3 regions of the Allobosea sp. Tri-49 genome follow, and region 3 is predicted to be linked to each of the others. Evidence: predicted binding sites of a transcription regulator. Region 3 holds the regulator's gene; each other region holds the start of a gene.
The links. The regulator PhoB, encoded in region 3, activates phosphate uptake and scavenging genes when phosphate is short. The targets are predictions, from matches to a motif close to TGTCATNNANCTGTCAT.
Positions count from the first base shown of each region.

Region 1: phnC (phosphonate ABC transporter ATP-binding protein) is a predicted target of PhoB. The motif match lies at 4,251-4,267, and genes of this name have one in related genera.
Region 2: olsB (l-ornithine N(alpha)-acyltransferase) is a predicted target of PhoB. The motif match lies at 873-889, and genes of this name have one in related genera.

Region 1 covers NZ_CP017946.1:4,675,148-4,681,762, reverse strand. Annotated here, with positions in the region: gene BLM15_RS22685 (efflux RND transporter permease subunit) at 1-2,308, opposite strand, end outside; gene BLM15_RS22680 (efflux RND transporter periplasmic adaptor subunit) at 2,305-3,414, opposite strand; gene BLM15_RS22675 (TetR/AcrR family transcriptional regulator) at 3,551-4,165, shown strand; gene phnC (phosphonate ABC transporter ATP-binding protein) at 4,313-5,131, shown strand; gene phnD (phosphonate ABC transporter substrate-binding protein) at 5,207-6,124, shown strand; gene phnE (phosphonate ABC transporter, permease protein PhnE) at 6,263-6,615, shown strand, end outside.
Region 2 covers NZ_CP017946.1:3,469,498-3,476,112, forward strand. Annotated here, with positions in the region: gene olsB (l-ornithine N(alpha)-acyltransferase) at 1-794, opposite strand, end outside; gene BLM15_RS16940 (response regulator) at 920-3,025, opposite strand; gene BLM15_RS16945 (YifB family Mg chelatase-like AAA ATPase) at 3,132-4,670, opposite strand; gene BLM15_RS16950 (hypothetical protein) at 4,892-5,176, opposite strand; tRNA gene BLM15_RS16955 (tRNA-Ser) at 5,375-5,464, shown strand; gene BLM15_RS16960 (VOC family protein) at 6,151-6,525, opposite strand.
Region 3 covers NZ_CP017946.1:4,275,911-4,282,525, forward strand. Annotated here, with positions in the region: gene argF (ornithine carbamoyltransferase) at 1-358, opposite strand, end outside; gene BLM15_RS20670 (aspartate aminotransferase family protein) at 361-1,581, opposite strand; gene BLM15_RS20675 (GcrA family cell cycle regulator) at 2,127-2,678, shown strand; gene BLM15_RS20680 (NUDIX hydrolase) at 2,767-3,216, shown strand; partial or broken gene BLM15_RS20685 (YnfA family protein) at 3,213-3,507, shown strand; gene phoB (phosphate regulon transcriptional regulator PhoB) at 3,517-4,215, opposite strand; gene phoU (phosphate signaling complex protein PhoU) at 4,244-4,966, opposite strand; gene pstB (phosphate ABC transporter ATP-binding protein PstB) at 5,006-5,812, opposite strand; gene pstA (phosphate ABC transporter permease PstA) at 5,835-6,615, opposite strand, start outside.

The DNA.
Region 1 (6,615 bases), 400 kb from region 3:
CGCGGCCCATCAGATAGATCGACTGCAGCGCCTGCGGCGTGCTGCGCTCCGCGCCGGCGACCTGCAACATGACGTCGTATTGCTCGCCGTTCATGTTGAAGCGGGTGACCTGGCGCCCGCCGAGCAGGGTCTCCATGGTGCGGCCGATCACGTCGACACCGACGCCGAGATCGGAGGCGCGCTGCCGGTCGATCGAGACCTTGATCTGCGGCTTGTCGAGGATGAGGTTGGTCTCGATATTGGTCAGCGCCGGATTGCCCTGCACCTCGGCGATCAGCCGGTCGACGTTTTCCTTGATGGTGACGTAAGGGTCCGAAGACCGCAGCACGAACTCGACCGGCTTGCTGTTGGCGCCGCCCTGGCCGAGCGAGGGCGGATTGGTCGCGAACAGGCGGATGCCAGGGATCTGCGACAGCCCTTTGTTGATCTCGGCGACGAGGTCCTGCTGCTTGCGGTGGCGCTCTTCCCAGGGCTTCAGGCGTGCAAAGGCGATCGCCCGCGTCACATCCGGGAAGCCGACGATGACGAGATAGCTGTCGACCTCCTGGATCTTGCTGAAATAGTCCTCGACACGCCGGGCATAGTCGGCAGTGAAGGCCATGGTGGCGCCTTCCGGCGCCACGCCGATTGCGGTGATCGTGCCGCGATCCTCGACCGGTGCGAGCTCGGAGCGCAGATTGGTAAAGAAGAAATAGCTGCCGCCGGCGACCAGCAGCGCCAGCAGCACGACCACCGGCCTGACCGACAGCGCAAAGCGCAGCGAGCGGCGATAGCCACTGGACAGTGCCTCGAAGAAGCGCTCCAGGATGTTGTAGAGCCAGTTGTGCTTGTCGTGGTGCTTCAGCAGCTTGGCGCACATCATCGGCGTCAGCGTCAGCGCGACAAAACCCGAAACCAGCACCGCGCCGGCCAGCGTCAGCGCGAACTCGACGAAGAGCTTGCCCGTCCGTCCGGTCGAAAACGCCATCGGCGCATAGACCGCGACCAGCGTCAGCGTCATCGCGACCACCGCGAAGGCGATCTCGTTGATGCCCTTGATTGCCGCCTTGGTCGGCTCGACCCCGTCTTCTATATGGCGGTGGACGTTCTCGAGCACGACGATGGCATCGTCGACGACGAGGCCGATGGCGAGCACCATCGAGAGCAGCGTCAGCGTGTTCACGGTGAAGCCGAGCGCATACATCAGCGCGAAGGCGCCGATCAGCGAAACCGGAATCGTTACGAGCGGGATCAGCGTCGCGCGCAGCGAGCGCAGGAACAGGAAGATGATCAGCACGACGAGGACGACCGCCTCGCCGATCGTGGTGTAGACCGCCTTGATCGAGCGATCGATGAAGATCGAGGTATCGTAGGAGGTCGCGATCGACATGCCGTCGGGCAGATCCTCGCGGATGCCCGGCAGCGCTGCGACGACGCCCGAGGAGACGTCGAGCGGATTGGCCGTCGCCTGCTTGACGATGCCGATCGTCACCGAAGGCTGGCCGCCGAACCAGGCCGCGTTGCGCTCCTCGCGGGCACCGAGCTCGACCTTGGCGATGTCGCGCAGCTTGACCGGGAAGCCGTTGGCGTCCTTGACCGTGATCTCGCGGAACTGCTCGGGCGTGTTCAGGCTGGTCTGCGAGAGCACAGTGAATTCGCGGCTGTCGCTCTCGATCCGGCCAGAGGGAATCTCGACGTTCTGCGCTCGCAGCGCCGCCTCGATCTCCTGGACGGTGATGTTGTAGGCAGCGAGCCTCGCGCGATCGAGCCAGATCCGCATGGCGTATTGGCGTTGGCCGAGAATGCGGACCTCGGCGACGCCGGTGATGTTCTGGACACGGTCGGCGATGAAGCGGTCGGCGAAGTCAGTCAGCTCCAGCGGCGAATGCCGCGAGCTGGTCAGCGACAGATACATCACCGGCTGGGCATCGGCCTCGACCTTGGCGATGATCGGCTCGTCGATCTCGTCGGGCATGCGGCCGCGCACGCGGCTGACACGGTCGCGCACGTCGGAGGCTGCAACGTCGGGATCGACGTCCGGCCGGAAGCGCACCGAAATCTGGCTGCGCTCCTGCCGGCTGGTCGAGTTGATGATCTCGATGCCTTCGATGCCGGCGATCGAGTTCTCCAGGATCTGCGTGACCTGTGTCTCGATGATCTCGGCGCTGGCGCCGCGATAGACCGTCTGCACCGAGACGATCGGCTCGTCGATGTTCGGATATTCGCGCACCGTCAGGCGCGTATAGGAGACAAAGCCGATCAGGATGACGAGCAGGCTCAGGACGGTCGAGAGGACCGGCCGGCGGACGAAGAGCTCGAACAGGCTCATCGCTGCACGGCGCCCGGCAGCGAGCTGGTCTGGACCGCAGCTTTCTCCTTGATCAGGACGGTCGCGCCCTCGCGCAGGCGCATCTGCCCGGCGGTGACGATCTGCATGCCGGCTTTGAGCCCCTTGACCACCTCGACCTTGCCTGTCAGGCGCTTGCCGAGTTCGACCGGCACGCGCTTGGCCTTGCCGTTCTCGATGATGAAGACTGTCTTGCCGAGACCGTCCGGCACCACCGCGGTTTCCGGCACGACCAGCGCGTTTTCACGCTTGTCGACCATGATCGTCACGCGGGCGAACAGGCCGGGCTTCAGAACGAGATCGGCATTGGGCACGAGGGCGCGCAGCTTTACCGCCCGGCCATTGACATCGACGACCGGGTCGATCGCGAAGATCTTGCCGGCAAAGGGCCGATCGGGCACCGCATCGACCTTGAGCTGGATCGGCTGGCCGACCTTGAGCTGGGTCAGGTAGATCTCCGGCACGCGGAAATCGACTTTGATCGGATCGATACTGGTCAGCGTGATCAGCTGCTTGCCGATCGAGACATAGTCGCCGACGCCGACGGCGCGCAGGCCGACCACGCCGTTGAACGGCGCCTTGATCGTCGCCAGCGCGAGCTTTGCCTGGGCGAGCTGCAGGCGCGCCTCCTGCGAGGCGAGCTGCGCCGTCGCCTGCTCCAGCGCGACCTGGGTTCCGGCACCGCGCTGAACCAGCGAGCGGTTGCGGTCATAGGTGTCGCGCGCCAGGCTGATATCGGCTTGGGACTGCTTGAGCTCCGCGTCGAGGATGGCGGTGTCGAGCATGACCAGCGGCTGGTCCTTGCTGACCCGCTCACCCTCCTTGAAGCCGAGCGCGACGACGCGGCCGGCGATCTCGGGAGCGATCACGACGGATTCTTCGGCTGCGAGCGTCCCGAGGGCCTCGACCTCTTCGGCGACCGTGGCGAGCTCGATCGTCCCGACTTCCACCGGAATTGCGGGGTTCGGCGCATTGGCGACGCCTTGCGCCTGCGCCTGCTGGTTGGTCGGCTTATAGTGGTAGCGGTAGCCATAGTACCCACCGCCCGCCAGCCCGGCGACAAGGATAAGGAGGAGAAAACGCTTCATCAGGCTGGACGCTCCGGGACCGCGGACATATTCTAGACTGGACGGTCTAGTTTGATAAGCACCCTTTAAGGGCGGAAGCGTGACGGAATGATCAATGCACGGACGCACTAGCGCCCCCGCTGCAGAAGCAAAAGCGATGCCGGCCGAAAAATCACGGCCGGATAAACATGACGCGATCACCCGGGCCGCCTCGGAGACGTTCCTGGCCGAGGGCTTCGACCGCGCCAGCCTCGACCAGATCGCCCAGCGCGCCGGCGTCTCCAAACAGACCATCTACAGCCATTTCGCCGACAAGCAGGCGCTGTTCCTGGCAATCTGCACCGAACTCACTGAAAAGCTGACGATTCCGTTGCGCCGTCCACGCAGCGAAACCGGCGATCTGCGGGCCATCCTCCTGCGTCTCGGCGAGGACGCTCTGGCCATGATGCTGCACCCGGCCTCGCTCGATTTGCATCGCCTGATCGTCGGGGCGGCCGCGCGCTTTCCCGAGCTGGGACAGGCCGCCTACGATACCGGCGCAGGGCGCATGATCTCGGAGCTCTCGGCCTTGCTGGAGCAGCGGTCACGATCCGGTGATGGCATGTCGCGGGCACTCACGCGCGCGGAAGCGGACCGGCTCGCCGAGCAGTTCATCGGCATGCTGCGCGGCTTCCATCAGGTCCGCGGCCTGCTTGGTGTTGCGCCAGTGCCACCGGCCGAGATCCGCTCCTATGTCGGAGCCTGTGTCGACCTGCTCCTGCGCGCAGGCTGACGCTCCTGCCGGAACCCGGTCGCAGGTGACATAATAGTTGATGGTCGATGACGCTTTCCCGCCGGTGCCCGCTGGAAGGCGAATTTGTCACCGCGCTGTCATCTGGCGCCGATACCGCATCATCCCGCAATCGCGGGAGAGCTGTTGATGCTGCGTATCGAGGGTCTGACCAAGCGTTTCGGTGGCAAAGCCGCCGTCGACAACGTCACCCTGTCGATTCCGCGCGGCGAGATGGTCGGCATCATCGGTCGCTCGGGCGCCGGCAAGTCGACGCTGCTGCGTATGCTGAATCGCCTCGCCGATGCCAGCGATGGCCGCATCCTCAGCGAGGAGCGCGACGTCACAGCCCTGCGCGGCGCGGCGCTGCGAGCCTGGCGGCGCGACACGGCGATGATCTTCCAGCAGTTCAACCTGGTCGGCCGCCTCGATGTGCTGACCAACGTTCTGCTCGGCCGCCTGAATCATCGCTCGGCAGCGCTGACGCTGGTCAAGAGCTTCTCGCAAGACGACAAGGTCCGTGCCATCGCCGCGCTCGAACGCCTCGATATGGGGCACTTGCTGGCACAGCGCGCCGAGACCCTCTCCGGCGGTCAGCAGCAGCGCGTCGCCATCGCCCGCGCTTTGGTGCAGGAGCCGAAGATCATTCTCGCCGACGAGCCGATCGCCTCGCTCGATCCGCGCAATACCCAGGTCGTTATGGACGCGCTGTTCCGCATCAATCGCGAGGACGGCATCACCGTGATCTGCAATCTCCACCACCTCGACATCGCCGCGAAGTACTGCGACCGGCTGATCGGCATGGCTGCCGGCAAGGTCGTGTTCGACGGCCCCCCGCATGCGCTGACCAGCGAGCTCGCCGCCGAGCTCTACGGCATCGAGGCCAAGGATGCCGGCGCCGAGGCGCTCGACCAGCTTGACGCCATCGCCATCGAGGAAGCCCAGCGCGCCAAGCAGAACGTCGCCTGAAACAGCCGGCTGCGCGCCCAAGCCTGCACTGAAGCCTGACCTTTCATCGCCGATCTTTTAAAAAGGAGCACTCTCATGCTGACCCGTCGTCATACGTTTACGCTCGCCGCCGCCGGCCTTGCCGCAACGCTCGCCGCCCCGGCTTTCGCGCAGGACTGGAAGGCGAAATATCCCGAGCTGGTCTTCGCCATCATCCCGTCCGAGAACGCCTCGGGCGTCGTCGAGCGCTACACCCCCTTCGTCAACTATCTCGCGAAGGAACTCGGCACCAAGGTGACCCTGCGCATCGCGAACGACTACGCCGCGATCATCGAGGGCCAGCGCGCCGGCAACATCCATATCGGCATGTACGGCCCGGCCTCCTTCGCGCGCGCGCTGATGACCGGCGCCAAGATCGACGCCTTCGCGATCGAGACCAACATCGACGGCACCAAGGGCTACTATTCGGTCTTCTACGTGAAGAAGGATTCGCCCTATCAGAAGATCGAGGACCTCAAGGGCAAGAATCTCGGCCTCGTCGACCCGAACTCGACCTCGGGCAACAATGTGCCGCGCTTCGCGCTTGATGGCATGAAGATCGAGCCCGAGACCTTCTTCGGCAAGGTCGTCTACACCGGCAGCCACGAGAACGCGGTCATCGCACTCGGCCAGGGCACCGTCGACGTCGCCGCCAATTGGTGGAACGACGAGCAGGAATCGAACCTGCTGCGCATGGACCGCAAGAAGATGGTCAAGGCGGACGACTTCCGCATCATCTACAAGTCCGAGCAGATCGTGAACTCGCCGATGGCCTATCTCAGCGAGCTGCCGGAGCCGCTCAAGGCTTCGATCCGCGACGCCGTCCTCAACCTCGCCACCAAGGACAAGGCCGCCTTCGACAAGATCTATGAAGGCAAGCAGGGCCCGCTCGTCGCCGCCGACAACAAGTCCTACGACCCGATCATCGAGCTGAACAAGTTCGTCGACGCCCTCCGCAAGAAGAAGTCGTCGTAACTCTGACAGCCGTCATGCTCGGGCTTGACCCGAGCATCTCCTGATCGAGATTCTCGGGTCTGCGCTTCGCTCTGCCCGAGAATGACGCCCAGTCCAGGACCGGCAACAGCCGGTCCTGCGACATGATGGAAGCGCCCCATGACACTCGCGATCGACCGCAACGATCCTGCCATCGCCGCTCATGCCGATCTCTACCGGCGCGAAATGGCGGCGAAGCGGCTGCAGACCCTGCTGGGTGCGGCGATCTTCGTCGCCTGCGTCGTGCTCGCGGGCATCGGCGCCGAGGTCGACTTCGCGAAATTCGCCGCGAATGCCTGGCGTTTCCCGAAATACATCCTCGAGACCATGCCGATGCTGCGCTTCGCGACGCTCGGCACCGATCTCAAGGAGTGGTACTGGGGCCTCAACGGCTGGCTGAAACTGCTCTGGCAGACCTTGCTGATCGCCTATATCGGCACCGTGCTCGGCGTGGTCGGCGGCTTCCTGCTCTG
Region 2 (6,615 bases), 810 kb from region 3:
GGCGGCAGGCATTTCAGCGCGAGCTTGGCGTCGATCATGCCGGCTGGCAGGCGATCCATCGCGACCTGGCGCTCAGGCTGCGCCACAACCCGCCAATCGCCTTGGGCAGTGGCGTGATGGTGGATGAAGCTCAATGGCAGCGCGAGCATGTCGGGGTCGACGCCATCGAAACTGGCGCAGCCGAACATCGCGTCGATGCGGTGATGCCGGCAATAGGCCCAGATACCGTGCCAGAGCAGCTCGACCGTCTTCTTGGTGCGGTAGGGCTTCAGCACGCAGGAGCGACCGAGCTCGAGGAAGCGCAGATCAGGATGGCGCGCCAGGAGCGGTGCGATATCGAATTCGGATTGCGTGTAGAAACCGCCGAGCTTGGCGACGGCCTGCTCGCGCATCAGCCGGTAAGTGCCGACGACCTTAGGCTTGATCCCGCCGAAACGGCCGCGCGCGGCATGGTCTATGACGAGCAGATGGTCGCAGACGGCGTCAAATCGATCAGCGTCGCGCCGGAACATGCGCGAGACCACGTCGGGCTTGGCCGACATCTCCTGGTAGAAAACGCGGTAGCGCAGGCGCTGCGCCCGCCAGATCTCGCGCGGGCCGCGGGCCAGCCTGACTTCGAGCGAGCCGGAGCGGCCGAGCGTGCCGGACAGCGCGTCGGGACCGGGAAAACCAAAGCCACCGAGTTGCTTGCCAGCTGCAAACAGGTTCGATGGCGAGAAGCGCTGCAACAAGGCCTGGCCGGCCGGCTTCTGCTTTGCCGGCTGACGTAAACCCTGGAAAACATCGCGCGTCATAGACAGTCTGGCCTCTGCGATCTCGGATCGGCGCATGACAGCTCTGCGCCGAGCGTCTTACGAGATCGCGACAAAACTACGTCAGTGCGATGACGAAGCCAACCGCCTGTGGATCGAAGTGAGGCTCAGGCCGATAAAGCCTCGACCGTTCGCGGCGGCGAAAGCCGATCGACCCAGCCGCGCAACTGCTCGCGCGAGAGCGGTTTAGCCAGGCAATCGTCCATGCCGGCGGCAAGCGCCTGCTGCCGATCCTCCTCTGCCGTATTGGCGGTAACGGCAAGAATCGGCAGCCGGCCGGCGCCGAGCGCCGCCTCGAGCGTGCGAATCCGGCGCGCGACGGCAAGCCCGTCCTGGACCGGCATGCGGATGTCGAGAAGGACGAGATCGAAGCCCTGCCCTACTCCACCGAGCGTAGCCTCGACGAAGCGAATAGCCTCACCGCCATCGCGTGCCCACACCGCCGTGCAGCCGAGCCGCTCCAGGGTGCGCGTCAGCAGCAGCGCGTTGATCTCATTGTCCTCGGCGACGAGAACCCGCAGGCCGGCACCCGGCGGCCGCATCGAAGGATCGGCAGCAGGCGCCGCAATGGCCACGCTTTGTGAGCGCTCCATCGGATCAAGCCGCACCTGCAGCGAGCGCGCCCGGATCGGCTTGACGAGAAAGCCGGTGAAGCCGGCGGCATAGGGCGAGCCGAAGCTGCGGCGTTCTGCCGGCGCCAGCATGATCACGATCTCGGCGACGCCGGCCCGCCGCGCCGCAGCCGCCACCGCCTGGACCTCGCCACCCGGGAGATTGCTGTCGACCAGCACCGCGGACAGAGCCGAATCGCCGGCAAGCTCGGCAAGCTCGGCAAGCGCCTGTGCGTGGTCAGCGGCTCGGCGAACCTCTGCCCCATGCCGCTCGAGACTGGCAGCGATATGCTCAGCGCTGAACGGCACCGACGAGGCGACAAGGATGCGCCTGCCCTGCCAGTCCGGCGAGGCGCTCGGTGTGGTTGCGGCCGCGTCGACCCGCAGCGGTAGAAGCAGCCGGAACAGCGCGCCTCCACCTTCTCGATTGCTCGCCTCGACGTCCCCGCCCATGGCGCGAGCAAGCCGACGCGCGATGGCGAGGCCGAGGCCAGTGCCGGCCTGCTCGCGATGCCCGGTCAGGCCGCCCTGCTCGAACTCCTCGAAGATCGTCGCCAGCCGCTCTGCCGGGATGCCCGGACCAGTATCGGCGATGGTGACGATGAACTCGCCTTCGATGGTATCCGCTTCGATGCCCACGCCACCCTCATAGGTGAACTTCACGGCATTGCCGACGAGGTTGAGCAGAATCTGGCGCAGCCGCTCGGCGTCGCCGACGAGCCGGTGCGGCACGTCCGATCCGAGCAGGGCGGATATCTCGACGCCCTTGGCCTGGGCGCGCGGCGCCATCAGCTCTGTAATGTCCTCGATCAACGCGGCCGGATCGAACGGGGCATCAACAAGCTCGAGCTTGCCGGCCTCGACCTTGGCGAAATCGAGGATGTCGTCGACAAGCCCGAGCAGGGCTTCGCCCGATGTCCGCAGCGCCTTGACATAGGTGCTCTGCTCCGGGTCGAGCCTGGTATCGCCGAGTAGATCGGCCATGCCGAGGATACCGTTGAGCGGGGTGCGGAACTCGTGGCTGACGGTCGCCAGAAAGCGCGACTTGGCGGCGCTCGCCTCCTCTGCCTTGCTGCGCGCCTCCTCAAGGGCGGTTTCGGCAGCGATGCGCCCGCTGATCTCGCGACCGACACGCTGCAGCACTGTTTGCCCCGCAGCGACAGGGACGACCGTCTCGACCCAGGACAACCAACGCTCGCCAGCGTCCGTCTCGATGCATTCGTCGAAGACGCGGGCTCCGCCCGGCAGCGCCTGCACTGGCCTGGCGATGCGTACGTGCGGCTGCTCGCTGCTGCCGATAGCCTCAGCCTCGCTCTTGCCGATGAGCGCCGCATAGGCGGCATTGGCATAGATGATCCGGCCCTCACTGCGGCGCACGATCAGGTCGCCTTGCGCCTCGATCAGGCTGCGATAGCGCTCTTCGCTGTCGGCGAGCTCCCAGAGCCGGTCACTCAGCTTCTCGACATCACGCGTCAGGGCCTTCGCCTGCCGCGTGACCTGCTGGCGCTCGCGCAGCAGCCGGAACGCGACGAAGGCGCAGGTCATGGCCACGGCAACGGCAGCGCCTGTCAGCAGGGCGAGTGGGGACAGCGGCTCGATCATGCCATCCCATCTAGCATCTACCCTCTTGAGAAAGCGTTCGCCCCATCCGCGAGGATGCTGGATGGTTTGAATGGCTTTGTTAACCTTTCAGCATGGATTGGGGCGATCACGCCGCCTGCGCTGCCTGGTCGATGCGCGAGCGATAGGACAACGCCTCAGCGAGATGGATGCGGCCGATCTGCTCTTCACCATCGAGATCGGCGAGCGTGCGCGCGACCTTGAGCACGCGATGATAGCCGCGCGCCGTCAGCCGCATCGCATCGGCTGCGCTGCGCAGGAGCGCGAGCCCGGATGCGTCCGGCCGCGCGACATCGTCGAGCAAGGCAGCGGGGCAGCGGGCATTGGTCGTGCCGCCCGGGAGTCCAAGCGCGCCATAGCGCGCCGACTGGCGGGCGCGGGCCGCCGCGACGCGGCCGGCAACCTCGGCCGAGCCTTCTGGCGCAGTTGGGAGGATGAGGTCTGCCGCCGTCAGTGCCGGCACGTCGATGGTGATGTCGATCCGGTCGAGCATCGGGCCCGAGATCTTGGCCTGATAGCCCGCCATGCAGCGCTCGTTCGGTTGGCGACGACAGGCATAGCCCGGCTCGGTCGCCTTGCCGCAGCGGCAAGGGTTCATCGCGGCGATGAGCTGGAACTTCGCGGGATAAACGGTGCGGTGGTTGGCACGCGAGATCAGCACCTCGCCAGTCTCCATCGGCTGGCGCAGCGCATCGAGCGCCTGAGCCTGGAACTCTGGCAATTCGTCGAGGAAAAGCACGCCGTGATGGGCGAGCGAAATCTCGCCCGGCTTTGCCTGCAGGCCGCCGCCGACGAGCGCGGCCATCGAGGCCGAATGATGCGGCGCGCGGAAAGGGCGCCGATCGGTCAATTCGCCGTCGGCAAGATGGCCGGCGACCGACAGCACCATCGAAACCTCAAGCAATTCGCGCGGATCGAGCGGCGGCAGAATCGACGGCAGACGGCTCGCCAGCATCGACTTTCCGGCGCCAGGCGGGCCGTTCATCAGCAGATTGTGGCCCCCTGCCGCGGCGATCTCGAGCACGCGCTTGGCGCTCTCCTGACCCTTGATCTCGCGCAAATCGGGCAACAATCCGTTCTGACGGGCGACGGCGGGCTGCGGCCGTGCCATCACCTGCGTACCCTTGAAGTGATTGGCGAGCTGGATCAGCGAGCGGGGCGCGAGGATGTCGAGATCACGCGCCGCCCAGGCAGCCTCCGGTCCGCTCGCCGCCGGACAGATCAGCCCCTGCCCTCGGCCATAGGCAGCTATCGCCGCAGGCAGCACGCCGGCGACCGGGGTGATCGAGCCATCGAGGGCAAGCTCGCCGAGCACGGTGTAGCCGGTGAGCGCATCGGCCGGGATCGCGCCGATCGCAGCCATGACGCCGAGCGCAATCGGCAGGTCGTAATGGCTACCTTCCTTGGGCAGGTCGGCCGGAGCGAGATTGACGGTGATGCGCTTGGCCGGCAGCGCCAGTCCCGAGGCGATCAGCGCGGCACGAACCCTCTCCTTGCTCTCGCCGACTGCCTTGTCGGGCAGGCCGACCAGGATGAAGGCGACGCCGCCCGGCGTGACCTGGACCTGGACATCGACGGCGCGTGCCTCGATGCCCTCGAACGCCACCGTCGCGACCCGCGTCACCATCCAAGTCCACCCCAGCCCCGCTCGGTAACGCTAGCCGAAGCGCGCTATGGTTGCAAGAACAGATAGAGAACCTTCGAAGCAGCAGACGAGACGATGCAGGGTCCTCCATTATCGCAGACAGACCTGCCATATACCGTGTCGCGCTCCGCCTGTGCTGGGAACGGACGCGCATAGAGGTGTTGCCCACGTGGATGCCTAGTACCGGCCTCGGGGAGGCTGCTTCACCGTCGCGTGACGATGCCGATCTCGGGCTTGCGCACAGCACCGAGCCAGAGCAGCAGGAAACCGAGCAGCAAACCGGCCGCGGCGGTCGGCATCTGCAACACATGCACGAGCACCGGATCCCAAAGCATGGGATGAAGATTGCGCTCGACCGCAGACTGCAGCAGGCGGAAACGCTCGCCGATGAGCGTCAGCAGGGTCTCGCCGAGCGGCGTGAAGCGCAGGACCGAATTGGCGATCGAGCGTGCCCCATCGGTGAGCAAGGCGACGAAGCCTCCGGCCACGAGTAGGTAGCCCAACATCCTGACGAAAAAGCGCAATTCGCCCCCCGATTCCCGTACTGGCCGGCACTGGCGTGGCCAACCCGCATGTGTCCCCTCACCGGGTGCATTGCAACGGCAAAGGACAATTGCGCGCAACCTCGCCGGGCTGCGGCATTAGGCCTTGAAAGAAGCGCGCGCGGACGCCATAAGCAGCGCGCCGGACAGGTGGCCGAGTGGTTGAAGGCGCACGCCTGGAAAGTGTGTATACGGGAAACCGTATCGCGGGTTCGAATCCCGCCCTGTCCGCCATTCATTTTAATCTAAGCAGCTCAAAAAACTACGGTTTTGAGCAGAATTTCTCTCATCTACCCCAACATTCGCCCCAACAATGGTGGGCGCTCGCTGAGGGGCTGCAAACACATAGCTGAGTCGGTCACTCGGCATTTCTCAACAGCTCATGATCGCTTCGTACGGATTGAATCCGATCGCGGCGGCGAGCTGCAAGCGCGCGGAAACACCAACTCGCTACTGGCTACTCTCGAGCTTTCCGATACGAGCTGCATCTTTGCCGATCGGCGTGGGGCGCTCGCAGCAGACGACACAATCGCGATCAAGGATCCGCTGGAGCCTGCGATCTGGCTGATGATCGGCTGCCATGTTCTGCGGCGCGAAACCGTATGGCCTTGATCGATATGCAGCTAGTGCTGCCACACGAAGGTCAGCTCGAATGCCTGCTTCTCGTCAGACCGGCATTCCTAGTGCGGCAAGATATTGCCGTCGACCCTGCGCCAGTTGCGGACATTGAGGCACCGCCCGGAAGCAGACTCTAAGGCGCAGCGACGGAACGACCGGAAGCGACCCTTCTGGGACTGCGCGGAGGCCGGGCCCTGGCGCGCCGATTGATTCGAAAGGAGAGACCGAGATCGGGGCCGTCCGCTTGCCGGCGAATTTCCAGAAACTCGGGATAATCTTCGGCACGGCTGTCGCCGATTGCGTTACTTCGTCGGCCGCGAGCGCGCGGTGAGCTTGTTTCCGTCCGGATCGCGAAGGTAGGCGACGAACGCTCCATTCGGGCGCTCGCTGGGTGGGCTCTCGATCGCCGTCCCGCCATGCGTTGTGCCCGCCTTATGCCACGCGAGAACATGGTCACGGCTCGCAGCGGCGATACCGATAGTCCCACCGTTGGCCGCGGTCGCTGGATTGCCGTCGATCGGCTTCGTGATCATCAGCCGACCGTCGTTGTGGGCATAGATCAACCTGCCCCTGGCATCCATCTCGCCCGGCTCGCCTCCCAACGCAGCGAACGTGGCGTCGTAAAAAACTCTGGCCCGCTCCAAGTCGTTGCTGCCTAACATGACGTGAGTGAACATATTTTTCTCTCCGAAAAGGGCTGGTGCGGACATTCGGCTTGTGTTCGCCCGCCTCCAGTGCCGTCCGGAAGGAGCGTTTCAGACCTTGTG
Region 3 (6,615 bases):
TCGCCATCTCGACCACGGCATCATGGTCAAGCATGCGGATCATGATCGCGTCGACATAGCGCGAGAGCACGCGCGCCGTGTCGGCAATGGTCTCGCGCTCGCCGAGCTCGATCTCCTGGCCGGTCACCATCATCGGCGAGCCGCCGAGCTCGCGGATGCCGACATCGAAGGAGACGCGGGTCCGCAGCGATGGCTGCTCGAAGATCATGGCGATGACCTTGCCCTCGAGCAGGCGGTCGCCGGCAGCCGCCGGGGTGCGCCGGCGGGTCTTGATCTCCTCGCCGGCCTTGAGGATGGAGCGGAGCTCCCCGGCGGAGAAATCCGAGAGATCGAGAAAGTGACGCACTGGAGATCCCATGCTCATTCCGCCGCCGGCCGGGCGAGCTCGGCCTCGACCGCGCCCGCAGTCTTGTCCAACCGTGCCACCGCCTCGGCCACTTCGTTCTCGCCGATGATCAGCGGCGGCAGCAGGCGCACGACATTGTCGCCGGCTGCGACCACGAGCAGGCCGGCGGCCCGGGCCTGGGCGACGAAATCGGTGTTCGGGGTCTTGAGCTTGAGGCCGAGCATCAGTCCCTCGCCGCGGATCTCCTCGATCACGGCGGGGTGATGGTCCTTGAGCTGGGCCAGCGACTGGCGCAGGCGCAGCGCCGTCTTCTGGACCTGATCGAGGAAGCCCGGCGCCAGGATGACGTCGAGCACGGCATTGCCGACCGCCATGGCGAGCGGGTTGCCGCCGAAGGTGGTGCCGTGCGTGCCGAGCGTCATGCCGGAGGCCGCCTCCTCGGTGGCGAGGCAGGCGCCCATCGGGAAGCCGCCGCCGATGCCCTTGGCGATCGACATGATGTCGGGGGCGACACCGTAATGCTCATAAGCGAAGAACTTGCCGGTGCGGCCGACACCGGTCTGGATCTCGTCGAAGATCAGCATCAGACCATGCTCGTCGCAGAGCTCGCGCAGCTGCTTGAGGACACGCATCGGCACCGAGCGCAGGCCGCCCTCGCCCTGGATCGGCTCGATCATCAGGGCCGCGGTCTCCGGGCCGATCGCGGCCTTCAGCACCTTCTCATCGTCGAAGGGCACCTGGTCGAAGCCGTCGACCTTCGGGCCGAAGCCGTCGATGTATTTCTGCTGGCCGCCGGCCGCGATGGTCGCGAGCGTGCGGCCATGGAAGGCGCCTTCAAATGTGATGATGCGGTAGCGCTCGGGATGGCCCTTCGCAGCGTGATACTTGCGCGCCATCTTGATCGCGCACTCGTTCGCCTCGGCCCCCGAATTGGTGAAGAAGACGCGCTCGGCGAAGGTCGCCTCGCAGAGCCGGCGCGCCAGCTTCTCGCCCTCGGGCATCGTGTAGAGGTTCGAGGTGTGCCAGATGCGCTGAGCCTGCTGGGTCAACGCCTCGACCAGATGCGGATGGGCGTGGCCAAGCGAATTGACGGCGATGCCGGCACCGAAATCGAGAAAACGCTGGCCATCGGCGGTGATCGCCCAGGGACCCTCGCCACGCTCGAGAGCGATCGGAGCGCGGGCATAGGTCGGCAGGAGAACGGAGGAAGCGGCAGAAACAGGAGCGGTGCTCATGGAGCGAAATCCTTGCGGCGAAACAGGGAGGAAGCGCGGAACCTCAAGTCGGGAACGGAGATGCAGGGCGCTTGCGGCATGATGCCGGCATGATACGACCCGCCGGCGACATTATCGTCGCTGGCCGTTCCCGCCGTCTCGTCGCGCGTCAAGCCGCATCGATGGAAAGTCCCGATCGCTCAAAAACATAAGCGCCGCCCGATAGGGGCGGCTGCGTGAAGCAACTATGCAAAACCGTCCTTGCCCTGTCAATCGCAGCTGACCTCGCGGCAGCGTTGCCAATTGGACTCACTGGGCAGCTCTCTGCAGTGATTGGCTGGGGAAAAGCCGAATTAGGATTCGGCGACTCTTGTGGCCGAGTCAGGCCATCTTGTATGGTCTCTCTCGTCAGATACGACATCTCGTGCGGCGTCTCCAGTATCGTCAGTTCCGGGCGTAACGGCTTCCGTTCAGCGACGGACGCTGCCGGTATCGGATTCCGCCATGATCTTTCCCTATGCCTCGCCGGCCAGCCGGCGGGACATGACGAAGACAGGTGCAACTCCATGACCGAAGCCGGAGCCTGGATCGAGGAACGCGTCGAACTGCTGAAGAAGCTCTGGAACGACGGCCTGAGCGCGAGCCAGATCGCCGCCGAGCTCGGCAACGTCACGCGCAACGCCGTCATCGGCAAGGTGCATCGCCTTGGGCTGTCAGGCCGCGCCAAGAGCCCGGGTTCAGCCACGCCTCGCCCGCGCAAGCCGGTGGCTCGCCCGCCGAGCCATCCGGCCGGCCATCACAGCAGCGGCAGCGCCGGGCTGACCCGCGGCAATACCGCGCTCGCTCCCCAGTTCGCGCCGGAGATCGAGGCCGAGACGCAGGTCGCGCGCGAGCCGGCTCCGTCCGAGGACGTGGTCGTGCCGTTCTCCGAGCGGGTCACGATCATGGAGCTGCGCGAGTATATGTGCCGCTGGCCGATGGGCGACCCGACCACGCCGGAGTTCCGCTTCTGCGGCGGACGCTCGGCGACCGGAATGCCCTATTGCGCGTATCATGCCCGCATCGCCTACCAGCCGGCCGCCGACCGCCGCCGCGACCGCAAGATCATTCGCGCCTGAGCGAGCGACGCGAGACTTCCAGAATGCGAAAAGCCGGCCGAAAGGCCGGCTTTTTTGTCGATAGCCCGGCTCGATGCAGGAGGCATGCATGAACGCCCCCAGACCTCGCCCGATTGAGTATGCTTGTGCCCTACCGATCAGGGATGGGCGGCTCCTGCTGGGACTGAGGTCGCCGCATCGCCGGAACCGCCCATCCTGCTGGGACACGATCGGCGGCCACCTTGAGGCGGGCGAGACCGCCGAGTCCGCCCTTATCCGCGAGCTCCAGGAGGAGACCGGCATCACTCCGACAGATTTCCGCCGCTTCGAGGCCATCGAGACGACGGAGACGGACGGCGTCACCCCCGCGCTCTGGCATCTGTTCACAGTGAGCAAATGGGCGGGCGGCGATCCCACGATCAGTAATGACGAACACAGCGAGATCCGCTGGTTCACGTTCGGCGAGGCCCCATCGCTGACACCGCTGGCGTCCGAGGCTTACCGCCCTGTCTTCGCCCGGCTCACCGCAGCCTTAGGGCCGGGCACGTATTGGCTATGATCGCAATCTATGCAGGCGCGGCGTTGGCCGAGATCGCCGGCTGCTTCGCCTTCTGGGCCTGGCTGAAGCTGGACAAGCCGGTCTGGTGGCGCTCGCAGCCTTCGGCTGGCTGCTGACGCTGGTCGATAGTCCCGCGGCCGGCCGCGCATACGCCGCCTATGGCGGCATCTACATCGTTGCGTGCTGGCGTGGATGGCGCTGGTCGAGAAGATCGCGCCGGACCGCTACGATCTCGCCGGCGCCGCACTTTGCCTCGCCGGTGCGGCTGTCATCATCGCCGCGCCGCGCTGACCAGAACCATCAGCCGCGCGCAAAGGTCTCGTCGAAGGCATAGCCGGCGCCGCGCACGGTGCGCAGAGGATCCTTGGCGTTGGCCGGCGTGATCGCCTTGCGCAGGCGCCCGACATGGACGTCGACGGTGCGCTCGTCGATATAGACGTCGCGACCCCAGACAGCGTCGAGCAGTTGCGCGCGGGAATAGACCCGGCCCGGCGCCTGCATCAGGAATTCGAGCAGGCGGAACTCGGTCGGGCCGAGATGCAGTTCCATGCCGGAGCGTCGGACGCGTCGCGTCGTGCGGTCGAGCTCGAGATCACCGGCCGCGAGCAATCCGGCGACATGGCCGGGCTTGGCACGGCGCAGCAGCGCCTGGATGCGGGCGATCAGCTCGGGCAGCGAGAACGGCTTGACGACATAGTCGTCGGCGCCGGTGGCAAGGCCGCGCACACGCTCGGTCTCTTCGCCGCGGGCGGTCAGCATGATGATCGGCACGCGCTCGGTATCGCGCCTTGTGCGCAGGCGCCGGCAGAGCTCGATGCCGGAGAGACCGGGCAGCATCCAGTCGAGCAGGACGAGATCCGGCGTGTGGTCACGCAGATGCAGCTCGGCATCGTCGCCGCGCGCCACGCTGTCGACCTCGAAGCCCTCGGCCTCGAGATTATAGCGCAGCAGCAGGGTCAGCGGCTCCTCGTCCTCGACGATCAGGATGCGTGCAGGCATGTCAGCGTCCGTTCAAAACGTCCGCCGGTCAGCCATTGGCTGCCGGCAGGTCGACGAGGATGTTGGTGGTGTCGAGCTTGGGCCGGGTCTCGTCGATTGACTGACCGGTGACGAGGTAATGGATGGTCTCGGCGATGTTGGTGGTGTGGTCGCCGATGCGCTCGACATTCTTGGCGCAGAAGAGGAGGTGCGTGCAGAAGGTGATGTTGCGCGGATCCTCCATCATGTAGGTCAGGAGCTCGCGGAACAGCGAGGTGTAGAGCGCGTCGATCTCGTCGTCGCGGCGCCAGACCTCCATCGCCTTCTGCTCGTTGCTGGCGGCGTAGGCATCGAGCACGTCCTTGAGCTGAGCCTGGACCAGGCGGCTCATATGCTCGAGGCCTACCACGGCACGATGCGGCGGCGAGAACTGGCCGGAGATCGCGACGGCGCGCTTGGCGATGTTCTTGGCGAGGTCGCCGACGCGCTCGATATCGGCGGCGATGCGGATCGCGGAGATCAGCTCGCGCAGGTCGTTGGCGAGCGGCTGGCGCCGGGCGATGGTCAGCACCGCCTTCTCCTCGACCTCGCGCTGGAGATTGTCGAGGCGCTGGTCGGCGCTGATGATCTTCTGGGCGAGCGCGGTGTCGCGGCGCACCAGCGCCACGGTCGAGTCGCCGAGCATACGCTCGGACATGCCGCCCATCTCGGCGAGGCTGCGGCGCAGGCCCTCGAGATCGGCATCGTAGGAGCGGACGATATGGTCGGACATCGGGGCGTATCCTTCGGGGCTGGCCGACGCTTCAGAACTTCAGCCGAAACGGCCGGTGACGTAGTCCTGCGTCTGCTTCTTGTGCGGGTTCATGAAGATGGTGTTGGTGGCGTCGAACTCGATCACCTCTCCCAGATACATGAAGGCGGTGTACTGCGAGATGCGGGCCGCCTGCTGCATGTTGTGGGTGACGATGACGATGGTGAAGTCCGTCTTGAGCTGCTCGAGCAGATCCTCGATCTTGCCGGTCGAGATCGGGTCGAGCGCCGAGGTCGGCTCGTCGAACAGGATGACCTCGGGCTTCTGCGCGATGGTGCGTGCGATGCAGAGGCGCTGCTGCTGGCCGCCGGACAGACCCATGCCGGAGCTCTTCAGCTTGTCCTTGACCTCGTCCCAGAGGGCGGCGCGCCGCAGCGCGCCCTCGACGCGGTCGTCGAGCTCCGACTTCGGCGGCTTCTCGTAGAGGCGGATGCCGAAGGCGACATTGTCGTAGATCGACATCGGGAACGGCGTCGGCTTCTGGAAGACCATGCCGATGCGCGAACGCAGCTCGTTCACGTCGATATCGTTCGAGATGACGTTGCGGCCGTCGAGGATGATCTCGCCGGTGGCGCGCTGCTCGGGATAGAGCGAATAGATGCGGTTGAAGATGCGCAGCAGGGTCGACTTGCCGCAGCCCGAGGGGCCGATCAGCGCCGTGACGTGGCGGTCACGGAAGTCGAGGTTGATGTTCTTCAGCGCCTTGTGCTCGCCGTAGTAGAAATCGAGGTTTTTGACGGCGATGCGGACGGGAGCGTCGGCGTCCAGCGTTTGCGGGCTCAGTTCCAGGGTCGAGAGCATCTGCATGGTCCTTCCGATCGGACGCTGATTACTTGCCGCCGCGCACGATGCGCCGGGCGATGATGGAAAGCACGAGGATTGAGACGGTGATGATCAGCGACCCCGCCCAGGCGAGCTGCTGCCAGTTCTCGTAAGGGGCAGAGGCGAACTGGTAGATCGTCACCGGCAGGTTGGAGACGCCGCCGAGCAGGTTCGGCGAGAACCAGAAATTGTTGTTCAGCGCGGTGAAGATCAGCGGCGCGGTCTCGCCGGCGATGCGGGCGAGCGCCAGCAGGATGCCGGTGACCATGCCGGACTTCGCCGCCCGCCAGGTGATCGAGGTGATGACCACGGAAGGCGGGGCGCCGAGCGCCGAGCCGGCCTCGCGGAGCGGGCCGGGCACGAGGCGCAGCATGTCCTCGGTGGTGCGCACGATCACCGGGATCGCGATGATGCCGAGCGCGACGCCGCCGGCCCAGCCGGAATAGCCGCGGAACGGCTCGACCATGATGACGTAGACGAACAGGCCGATCAGAATCGAGGGCGCCGAGAGCAGGATGTCGTTGATGAAGCGGATCAGGTCGGCGAGCTTCGAGCCCTTGCCGTATTCGGCGAGATAGGTGCCGGCGAGCACGCCGATCGGCGTCGCAACGACGATGCCGAGGAAGGTCAGCACGACCGAGCCGACGATGGCGTTGGCAAGGCCGCCGCCCTCCGTGCCCGGCCCCGGCGTGATCTGCGTGAAGGTCGCGGCGGAGAGCCCGCCAAGGCCCTTCACGACCAGCATGCCGAGGATCCAGAACAGCACGAAGATGGCGAGCAGGGTGAAG